Regions from separate parts of the Pseudomonas lutea genome, predicted to be linked through region 1. Evidence: predicted binding sites of a transcription regulator. Region 1 holds the regulator's gene; each other region holds the start of a gene.
What was found. The regulator FliA, encoded in region 1, starts transcription of late flagellar genes. The targets are predictions, from matches to a motif close to CTAAAGTTTNNNNNNNNNNNGCCGNTAA.

Region 1 (3,278 bases):
CGGATACCGGACGATCTGCATTTGCCGCGTCGGCACCAATTGGTGAGCCGGGCTGTCAGCGTGCAGATGCAGGAGGAGCCTAGCGAGGAAGCGATGGCGGATATGTTTGCGGATCTTTATCACAGCACCGGCAAGCGAGCGGGCTAGGTGAAGAAAATGACAGTGGAATTTTCCTGCATCGATGGTCTGCCAGGCATTGTTCAGGCACTGAACGTGCAGCCCGACATGTGGCTTAGGTCTAAGCAAGACAAGGTAAACAATTAACATGGGCAGCATGCATCCCGTACAGGTTATCGCGGTGACCGGTGGCAAAGGTGGCGTAGGCAAGACCAACGTTTCAGTGAATCTTTCACTGGCGCTGGCCGAGCTGGGACGTCGCGTCATGCTGCTGGACGCCGATCTGGGTTTGGCCAACGTTGACGTACTGTTGGGCCTGACCCCCAAGCGCACCCTGGCTGACGTCATCGAAGGGCGGTGCGAGCTGCGCGACGTCCTGCTGCAGGGCCCGGGCGGCGTGCGCATCGTACCGGCGGCGTCGGGGACACAGAGCATGGTCCACCTGACCCCGGCCCAGCATGCCGGGCTGATCCAGGCATTCAGTGACATCGGCGACAACCTGGATGTGCTGGTCATCGACACCGCTGCCGGTATCGGCGAGTCAGTGGTGAGCTTCGTTCGCGCCGCTCAGGAAGTGCTGCTGGTGGTGTGCGACGAGCCTACGTCGATCACCGACGCCTACGCCCTGATCAAACTGCTCAACCGCGATTACGGCATGAACCGCTTCCGCGTGCTGGCCAACATGGCCCAGAGCCCGCAGGAAGGGCGCAACCTCTTCGCCAAGCTGACCAAGGTCACCGACCGCTTCCTTGACGTGGCGCTGCAGTACGTCGGCGCGGTGCCGTACGACGAGTGCGTACGCAAGGCGGTGCAGAAACAGCGCGCCGTGTACGAAGCGTTTCCGCGTTCCAAATGTGCGCTGGCGTTCAAGGCCATCGCGCAGAAAGTTGACACCTGGCCGCTGCCGGCAAACCCGCGCGGTCACCTGGAATTTTTCGTTGAACGCCTCGTGCATCACACCAGCGCAGGGCCCGTCTCATGACAGCAAGTGGCTATCGCATGTACAGCAAATCGTCCAAAGATTCTCAGTATGAGCTGATCGAGCGTTATGCCCCGCTGGTCAAACGAATCGCCTATCACTTGCTGGCACGTCTGCCAGCCAGCGTTCAGGTCGAGGACTTGATCCAGGCGGGCATGATCGGCTTGCTCGAAGTCTCGACCAAATACGACTCCACCAAAGGGGCCAGCTTCGAGACGTACGCGGGTATTCGTATCCGTGGAGCGATGCTCGATGAAGTGCGCAAGGGGGACTGGGCGCCGCGCTCGGTCCACCGCAACACGCGCATGGTCAGCGACGCGATTCGTGCAATCGAAGCAAAAACCGGCCGTGACGCTAAAGATCACGAGGTTGCTGCCGAACTTCAATTGAGTCTCGACGATTACTACGGGATTTTGAACGATACCCTGGGCAGTCGCTTGTTCAGTTTCGACGACCTGTTGCAGGACGGCGAACATGAAGGGCTGCACGAGGACGGCGCGAGCCAGTCGCTCGAGCCGTCGCGGGACCTGGAAGACGAGCGCTTCCAGGCGGCATTGGCGGAGGCCATTGCCAACCTGCCGGAGCGCGAACGTCTGGTGTTGTCGCTGTACTACGACGAAGAGCTGAACCTCAAGGAAATCGGTGAGGTACTGGGTGTCAGCGAATCGCGCGTCAGCCAGCTGCACAGTCAGTGCGCCGCGCGTCTGCGGGGTCGTCTTGGCGAGTGGCGCGCCCGCTCCTGAATTCTGACGCACGCCGCAAGGCCTGCGAGTTGCTTGTAAGACCGGCTGTGCAAGACGTTGAGCGGGAAGTGGAAGAGGCAGGCAGGAGTCGGTCGAACCGGGTCGTAGATGATCCGGTTTCGCTGCGCTCGTCCCGGTCGATCCCAGCCCTCCGATGTCCGGCACCGCCGGTATTGATTGAACGCGCGTTCAGGTGCTGAACGCGTTAAAGACTGCTTGGAGGTCGAATTGGACAAGAACATGAAAATCCTCATCGTTGATGACTTCTCAACGATGCGGCGGATCATAAAAAACCTGTTGCGTGACCTTGGGTTCACCAACACGGCCGAAGCAGATGACGGACTCACCGCATTGCCCATGCTGCAAAGCGGCGCCTTTGACTTCCTCGTCACTGACTGGAACATGCCCGGCATGTCCGGCATCGACCTGCTGCGTCAGGTGCGTGCAGACGAGCGTCTGCGCAGTCTGCCGGTGTTGATGGTCACTGCCGAAGCCAAACGCGAGCAGATCATCGAAGCCGCTCAGGCCGGTGTGAACGGCTACGTGGTGAAGCCGTTCACTGCGCAAGTGCTCAAAGAAAAAATCGAAAAGATATTCGAGCGCGTCAATAGCTGATGTCCGCTGCGAGGGCGCTATGGATTCCAAAGATTCGACAATGGGTGACTTTGAGTCAACCCTGAAGAAACACGCACAAGAGCTGGTCGCGAGCCTTGAAAAAGGCAAGTTCGGCGATGCCGTGCAACTGATCCATGAGCTTAACCAGACCCGGGACAGAGGCCTGTACCAGGAGGTCGGCAAACTGACGCGCGAGCTGCACAGCGCGATCGTCAATTTCCAGATCGACCCGAACATGCCTCAGGCCGAGGAGGTCTCTCAGATCACCGACGCCACCGAGCGGCTCTCGTACGTGGTCAGGCTGACCGAAAACGCGGCCAACCGGACCATGGACCTGGTGGAGCAGAGCACGCCGTTGATGAGCGGGCTCAGTGCCGACGCCAAATCCTTGAGCGCCGACTGGGGACGCTTCATGCGCCGCGAGATCAGCGCCGAAGAGTTTCGTGATCTGGCGCGCCGCGTCGATACGTTCCTGACGCGCAGCGAAAAGGAGACCACCGAGGTCTCCGCGCACCTCAACGACATTCTGCTGGCCCAGGATTACCAGGACCTCACCGGTCAGGTGATCAAGCGCGTGACCACGCTGGTGACCGAAGTGGAGCGCAACCTGCTCAAGCTGGTCCTCATGGCCAGCCAGGTAGACCGTTTCGCCGGCATCGAACACGACCAGGAAGTCTTCCGTCAGCAAAAAGAACAAGAAAAACTTCACTCCAAGGGTGAAGGTCCGCAGATCCATGCCGATAAACGTGAAGACGTCGTATCCGGACAGGATGATGTGGACGATCTGCTATCCAGCCTCGGCTTCTGATTCGGTCATCCGGATT
Region 2 (3,278 bases), 650 kb from region 1:
TTCATCCGACGTTGCGGCGGTCTTGACGTTGACCTTGCAGCCAGTCTCTTGCTCGAAGCCGGTCACCCAGTCGTAGGCCTTGTCGCTTTCCCCGCGCTCGATGTAGCCGGGCCAGGCCACGATATCCAGTTGCCCCTCGCCATCGCCCACTGCTTTAAGCGCTTCAGCGGCCTGCACCGCGCCGCTGGTCAGTAGAGCGGCAATAGCGGCGCTGAGAATCGCGGTCTTGTACACGGACATGGTTGGCTTGCCTCTTCGTGGTTTTTTGGGCAGTGCTAGATGGTGCAGAGCGTAGTGCCCAGTTGCAGGCATCACAAATGTCCCGCAGCAAATATCGCGCCCGTGGGGCACGTTGGTGGGTGTACGCGATGCTTATGCGCCCTCGCGCCGAGCCGTCATTGCAACATTCAGAAGCAAACCATCCCGCGAGCGCGTGTGCCTTCGTCTTAACCTGCGGGTCGAATCGTCAGTCCCACTTCTGAAGGTGCAGTCATGAACACTCGCGGTCTACTTGATCAATTGTTGAAATCCGGCCAGGACCTGCTGCAAAACAAGGCTGGCGCTCATACCCGCAGCGACAAAAGCGGGCAGGGCGGTCTGGGAGATTTGCTGGGTAAGCTCGGTGGCGGGCTGTCAGGCAAGCATTCAGGCAGTCAATCGGGCGGTCTTGGCGGTCTGCTTTCGGGTGCCGGCGGTGGTGCATTGGCGGCCGGCGCGATGGGCTTGCTGATGGGTAACAAAGGCGCCCGAAAAATGGGCGGCAAAGCGCTGACCTATGGCGGCCTCGCCGCGTTGGGCGTGCTGGCTTACAAGGCCTACGGTAATTGGCAGGCCAGTCAGGGCGTCGCGCAGCCGGTCGAGCCGCAGACAGTGGATCGTGTGCCACCGGCCCAGGTTGAACAACACAGCGAAGCCATTCTGCGGGCTCTGGTGGCAGCGGCCAAAGCCGACGGTCATGTCGATGAGCGTGAACGCGCGCTGATCGAAGGCGAATTCACGCGCATCACCGGTGACAACGAGCTGCAGCAATGGCTGAGCGCTGAACTGAACAAACCGCTGGACCCGATCGACGTCGCCCGAGCGGCGCAGACACCGGAAATTGCCGCCGAGATGTACCTGGCCAGCGTGATGATGGTCGACGAAGAGCATTTTATGGAGCGCGCGTATCTGGACGAGCTCGCCAAGCAGTTGAAGCTCGATCCGGCCTTGAAGACTGAACTTGAACACCAGGTTCGTCAGGCGCAGCCCCCAAGCCTCTAGCCCATGGCGCTGGGCACCCCGCTAAAAATCCCCCGCCACCAGCAGGATCGTCGGGCAGCCTTCTATGCATGACTGAGGTCTGCCCCGACCGTCCCGACTATCCCGATTATCCCGATTATCCCGATTATCCCGATTATCCCGATTATCCCGACTACCCTGCGCCCCGAAAGCCCGCCGTGGGTCCCGGCCGCGTTATCCCGTCTCCGGGCACTGTCCTCACCGACGTCCCTCGCCCACATCCGCATTGCCACCATCAAGCAACTCCAACCACAGCCGATAGTGTGTCAGACACTTCCTTTTTGGCTGTGCGTTATGGCGCTTTCCACGTCGGAAACAGCCCGATCAATAACAGGGCACTAAGCTATACTCCCGCTCGCTTTGGACCGTTCGTCGGTCCGCTTCTTGAACCCGGTCATGCCGGCGTTGAACCCTTGAGGGCTGACTGTGAAGAACTGGACGTTGCGTCAACGAATTTTGGCGAGCTTCGCTGTCATCATCGCCATCATGCTGTTGATGGTGGTCGTGGCGTTCAATCGCCTGCTGGTGATCGAGAACAGCGGCGACGCCGTGCGGCTCGATGCGCTGCCTGGCGTCTTTTACAGCAGCACGGTGCGCAGCGCCTGGGTCGAAAGCTATGTCAGTACCCAGCATTTGCTGGCTGAGGGCGTTGGTCGTGATCTGACCAGCGCCGAAGAAGACCAGTACAAGGAATTCGAAGATCGCCTGCAGGCGCAGATCGTCAACTACCAGAAGAGCATCTTTGACGAGTCGGATCGCACCGATTTCGAGCAGTTTCTGCAATTGCGCGAGCGCTATCAGCTGGTGCTCAACGGCGTGCTCGCGGCCTATCAGGGCGACAACTACGCGCTGGCGCAGCGGATTTTTTCCGAGCAATTGACCCCGATGTGGGCCGAGGGCCGCAAGGTGCTGAATGCACTCGGCGCCAAGAACAAGATGGCTGCCGACAAGGCGTCGGACGCCATACAGACAGCGGTGTCCAGCGCCAAGATTACCCTCGGCATTTCTCTGGTCATTGCCCTACTGGCAGCCGCTGCCTGCGGTGGTTTGTTGATGCGTGCGATTCTCGCGCCAATGGACCGCATCGTGAAAATCCTCGACACCATGCGCACCGGCGACTTGAGTACCCGGCTGGCGCTGGACCGCAACGATGAGTTCGGCACCGTGCAGACCGGCTTCAACGACATGGTGGCCGAGCTCGCCGCGCTGGTGTCCCAGGCGCAGCGCTCTTCGGTTCAGGTGACCACCTCGGTCACCGAGATCGCCGCCACGTCCAAGCAGCAACAGGCCACCGCCACCGAGACGGCGGCGACCACCACGGAAATTGGCGCGACCTCACGTGAAATCGCCGCGACGTCCCGGGATCTGGTGCGCACGATGACCGAAGTGACATCGGCGGCGGACCAGGCTTCGGTTCTGGCCGGCTCCGGTCAGCAAGGCCTGGCGCGCATGGAGGAAACCATGCACTCGGTCATGGGCGCGGCCGATCTGGTCAATTCCAAGCTGGCGATCCTCAACGAGAAGGCCGGCAACATCAATCAAGTGGTCGTGACCATCGTCAAAGTCGCTGACCAAACCAACCTGTTGTCGCTCAATGCCGCCATCGAGGCCGAAAAGGCCGGCGAGTACGGCCGAGGCTTTGCTGTGGTCGCGACCGAGGTTCGGCGTCTGGCAGACCAGACCGCCGTGGCCACCTATGACATCGAGCAAATGGTCCGCGAGATCCAGTCGGCGGTGTCGGCCGGGGTCATGGGCATGGACAAGTTTTCCGAGGAAGTGCGCCGCGGCATGTATGAAGTGACCCAGGTCGGCGAGCAGCTTTCGCAGATCATCCATCAGGTGCAGGCGCTCGCGCCGCGGGTGTTGATGGTCAACGAGGGCATGCAGGCCCAGGCCACCGGCGCTGAGCAGATCAATCAGGCGCTGGTGCAGTTGGGTGATGCCAGCAGTCAGACCGTTGAATCCCTGCGCCAGGCCAGTTTCGCCATCGACGAGCTGAG
Region 3 (3,278 bases), 1.9 Mb from region 1:
CTGGCGTCGGGGCCGGCCCACGGTGCCTGCCGGCTGATGATCAATAATGACTTCGCCACTTTACGGCCCTCCAAAGCAGATCAAGCGATCCGCCGCTTGCACCGCATCATGCAACTGGCCAAGCCCCGACAGTTCCCAGGGCGCTGGAAGATTCGCCGCAGGGCGTGAATAACGCTCCGCTTCTTCCACATTCAGGACCCCTCGACGCAGGGCGGCGGCGATGCACACCACGCCATCGAGTTGGTGCGTACTGACGAATTCGCGCCATTGCGCAGCGGTGTCCGACTCGTCTTGAGGTGAAACCACGTTGCCGGACGCGCTGTGGACGCCGTCCTGGTAGAAAAACAGCCGCACGATTTCATGACCTTCAGCCAGCGCGGCCTTGGCGAACAGCAGCGCGCGTCGGGAGGAGGGCGCGTGTGCGGGTGAATGGAGGGCGATGGCGAATTTCATGGTCGGCTCAGTGGGTCGCTGACAAGGCATATGAGCGCAATGATAAAGAATTCACGAACGCCGGACAGCAAAAAGCCCGCCGAAGCGGGCTTTTTGTTAATGAGGCAGCGATCAGTCTTTGCTGCCCATGATGCCGAAGATCTGCAACAGGCTGATGAACAGGTTGTAGATCGACACGTACAGGCTGATGGTCGCCATGATGTAGTTGCGCTCACCGCCGTGAATGATCGCGCTGGTCTGGAACAGAATGCAGACCGACGAGAACAGCACGAAGCCGGCGCTGATCGCCAGTTGCAGGCCGCTGATCTGGAAGAACATGCTGGCCAGAACCGCCGCGAGCAGCACGAAGAAACCTGCGGTGATGAAGCCGCCGAGGAAGCTCATGTCCTTGCGGGTGATCAGCACGTAGGCCGACAGGCCGCCGAATACCAGCGCCGTCATTGCGAACGCCGAGCCGACGATTTCAGCGCCGCCCTGCATACCGATGTAACGGTTGAGAATCGGGCCGAGGATGAACCCCATGAAGCCAGTCAATGCGAAAGCAGAAACCAGACCCCACGCCGAATCGCGCAGTTTGTTGGTGAGGAAGAACAGACCATAGAAGCCGATCAGTACGACGAAGACGTTCGGGTAACGGAAGTTCATCTGTTGCGAGACGAACGCCATGATGCCACTGAAGGCAAGGGTGAGGGCCAGAAGGCCGTAAGTGTTGCGCAGGACGCGGCTAACCTCTAGCTGCTCGACCTGCACGCGGTTGTTGACTGCGTAATCCTGTTCGCGCATGGCGCTACTCCTGATGGTGAAAATGAAGGGTTTGAAACCTCAAGTTGCAAAGATCATAACAGAGGCGACGCAGCGCGCTAGCCGGAGAGTTTGACAGCTTGTTTCATTACGGTATTATGGCGCCCGCAATGCGACGCAGGGTGCTCGGAACCCTACGTCAGAAGCTTCGGGGAATTGGCAGAGTGGTTGAATGCACCGGTCTTGAAAACCGGCGAACGTTAATAGCGTTTCTAGGGTTCGAATCCCTAGTTCCCCGCCAAACGCAGTAAAAAGAGCCCCGCGAATGCGGGGCTTTTTTGTTTTCGGGTTTGGTGGGCGACGATTCCTTTCGCCGTTCGGATCCTGATACCCGAATACCTTCAATTCAGTAATGAGCAGATGCGCCGATATACGTTGCATACCCGACGTATCCAAGGCACACCCATGTTCAATCGCTTCTCTATTCAGTGGAAAATCACGCTGCTCGCAGCCCTTTGTCTGTTGTTCATCGTCACGCTGCTGGTCGCTGCTTCGTTGTATCAGTCGCACAGCAGTGCCCGGATTGTTCAGGCTTCCAGCACCGCCATGCTGCAAGAGTCGGCGCAGAAGCGCATGGCTGCTCGCGGCGAGACCCAGGCCCTGAGCATCCAGCGCTATTTCATGGATGTTTACCAATACAGCGACGGCTTCACCCGGCAAATAAAGATGCTGATTGCCCAGGCCCGGCAGCACGACATTGATTCAAAATCCGTACGTGCCGATCTGTCCTCGCAAATACACGACGCCCTCCAGGCCAAGCCCAATCTGCTGGGACTGTATGTGGTGTTCGAGGCCAACGGTCTTGATGGCAAGGACGAGCAGTTTTTGGACCAGCCGGCGTTGGGCAGTAACGAAAAGGGCCGCTTCGCCTTGTACTGGTCACAGTCCAGTGACGGGACACTCGAAGCTGAGGCCATGAAGGAGAAAGTGCTCACCGACACCACCGTGATGAGCAACGGCGCCCCCTATAATTTCTGGTACACCTGCGCCGTCACCAGCGGAAAAACCTGCGTACTCGATCCCTATGTGGACGACGTGGACGACGTTAAAACCTTGATGACCAGCATCGCCGTTCCCCTTGTCGTGGATGGCAAAGTCGTGGGTGTCGTCGGCGCTGACATCAGCCTGGCCAGCCTTCAAGGGATCAGCGACAAGGCAAGCGCCGAGCTGTACGACGGCCAGGGTCGTATCAGTATCGTCAGCCCGCTGGGCTTCTTTGCTGGCCATAGCGGCGACGCCTCCGTACTGGGCAAACCCTTGAGCACGGGTTTTGGTGCCCAGAGTGACGAACTCATTCGCCTGACGGCCAGCGGCCAGTCGCAAATGCTGCATCAGGGCCCGATGCTGCAGGTGCTGGAGCCGCTGATCCCCATTCCAGGCGCCAAGCCGTGGAGTGTCCTGCTCGAAGTGCCGGAAGAAATCCTCACTGCACCGGCGAGAAAGCTTGAGGCGGAACTCGACAGCCGCCGCGCCAGCGACAGTCGTATGGCGCTGGGCATTGGCTTGCTGGCCGTTATCGCCGGCCTGGTGCTGATGTGGCTGACCGCCCGTGGCGTCACTCGCCCGATTCTGAAGGTGGCGGACATGCTCAAAAACATTGCCACCGGCGAAGGGGACCTTACCCGGCGCCTGGAGTATAAAAAGGACGATGAGCTGGGTGAGCTGGTGAGTTGGTTCAACCGCTTCCTCGACAAGCTGCAGCCGATTATCGCCGATGTGAAGCTATCGGTTCTGGACGCACGTTCCACCGCTGACCAGTCTGCGGCTATCGCCAGACAAACCAGCGATGGAATGCAGCAGCAGTTCCGGGAAGTGGATCAGGTGGCTACCGCCTTTCAGGAAATGAGCGCCACCGCCCATGACGTGGCCCACAATGCAGCGCAAGCCGCCGAAGCCGCCCGCAGTGCTGACGAAGCGACCCATGAAGGGCTCGCCGTCATCGACACCACCACCACGGCCATTGAACTGCTGGCCGACAAAGTGACAATGGCCATGGGGGAGGTCGAAGGTCTTTCCCACAGCAG

Region 2: LT42_RS11225 (methyl-accepting chemotaxis protein) is a predicted target of FliA. The motif match lies at 1,513-1,540, and genes of this name have one in related genera.
Region 3: LT42_RS00275 (methyl-accepting chemotaxis protein) is a predicted target of FliA. The motif match lies at 1,599-1,626, and genes of this name have one in related genera.

The regions. Positions count from the first base shown of each region.
Region 1 is NZ_JRMB01000001.1:1,959,340-1,962,617, reverse strand. It holds gene flhF (flagellar biosynthesis GTPase FlhF) at 1-147, shown strand, start outside; gene fleN (flagellar synthesis regulator FleN) at 266-1,099, shown strand; gene fliA (RNA polymerase sigma factor FliA) at 1,096-1,839, shown strand; gene LT42_RS08410 (chemotaxis response regulator CheY) at 2,080-2,454, shown strand; gene LT42_RS08405 (protein phosphatase CheZ) at 2,474-3,262, shown strand.
Region 2 is NZ_JRMB01000001.1:2,611,709-2,614,986, reverse strand. It holds gene ydcS (putative ABC transporter substrate-binding protein YdcS) at 1-240, opposite strand, end outside; gene LT42_RS11235 (tellurite resistance TerB family protein) at 493-1,260, shown strand; gene LT42_RS11225 (methyl-accepting chemotaxis protein) at 1,705-3,278, shown strand, end outside.
Region 3 is NZ_JRMB01000001.1:55,575-58,852, forward strand. It holds gene tusC (sulfurtransferase complex subunit TusC) at 1-59, opposite strand, end outside; gene tusD (sulfurtransferase complex subunit TusD) at 61-453, opposite strand; gene LT42_RS00265 (Bax inhibitor-1/YccA family protein) at 565-1,236, opposite strand; tRNA gene LT42_RS00270 (tRNA-Ser) at 1,405-1,495, shown strand; gene LT42_RS00275 (methyl-accepting chemotaxis protein) at 1,660-3,278, shown strand, end outside.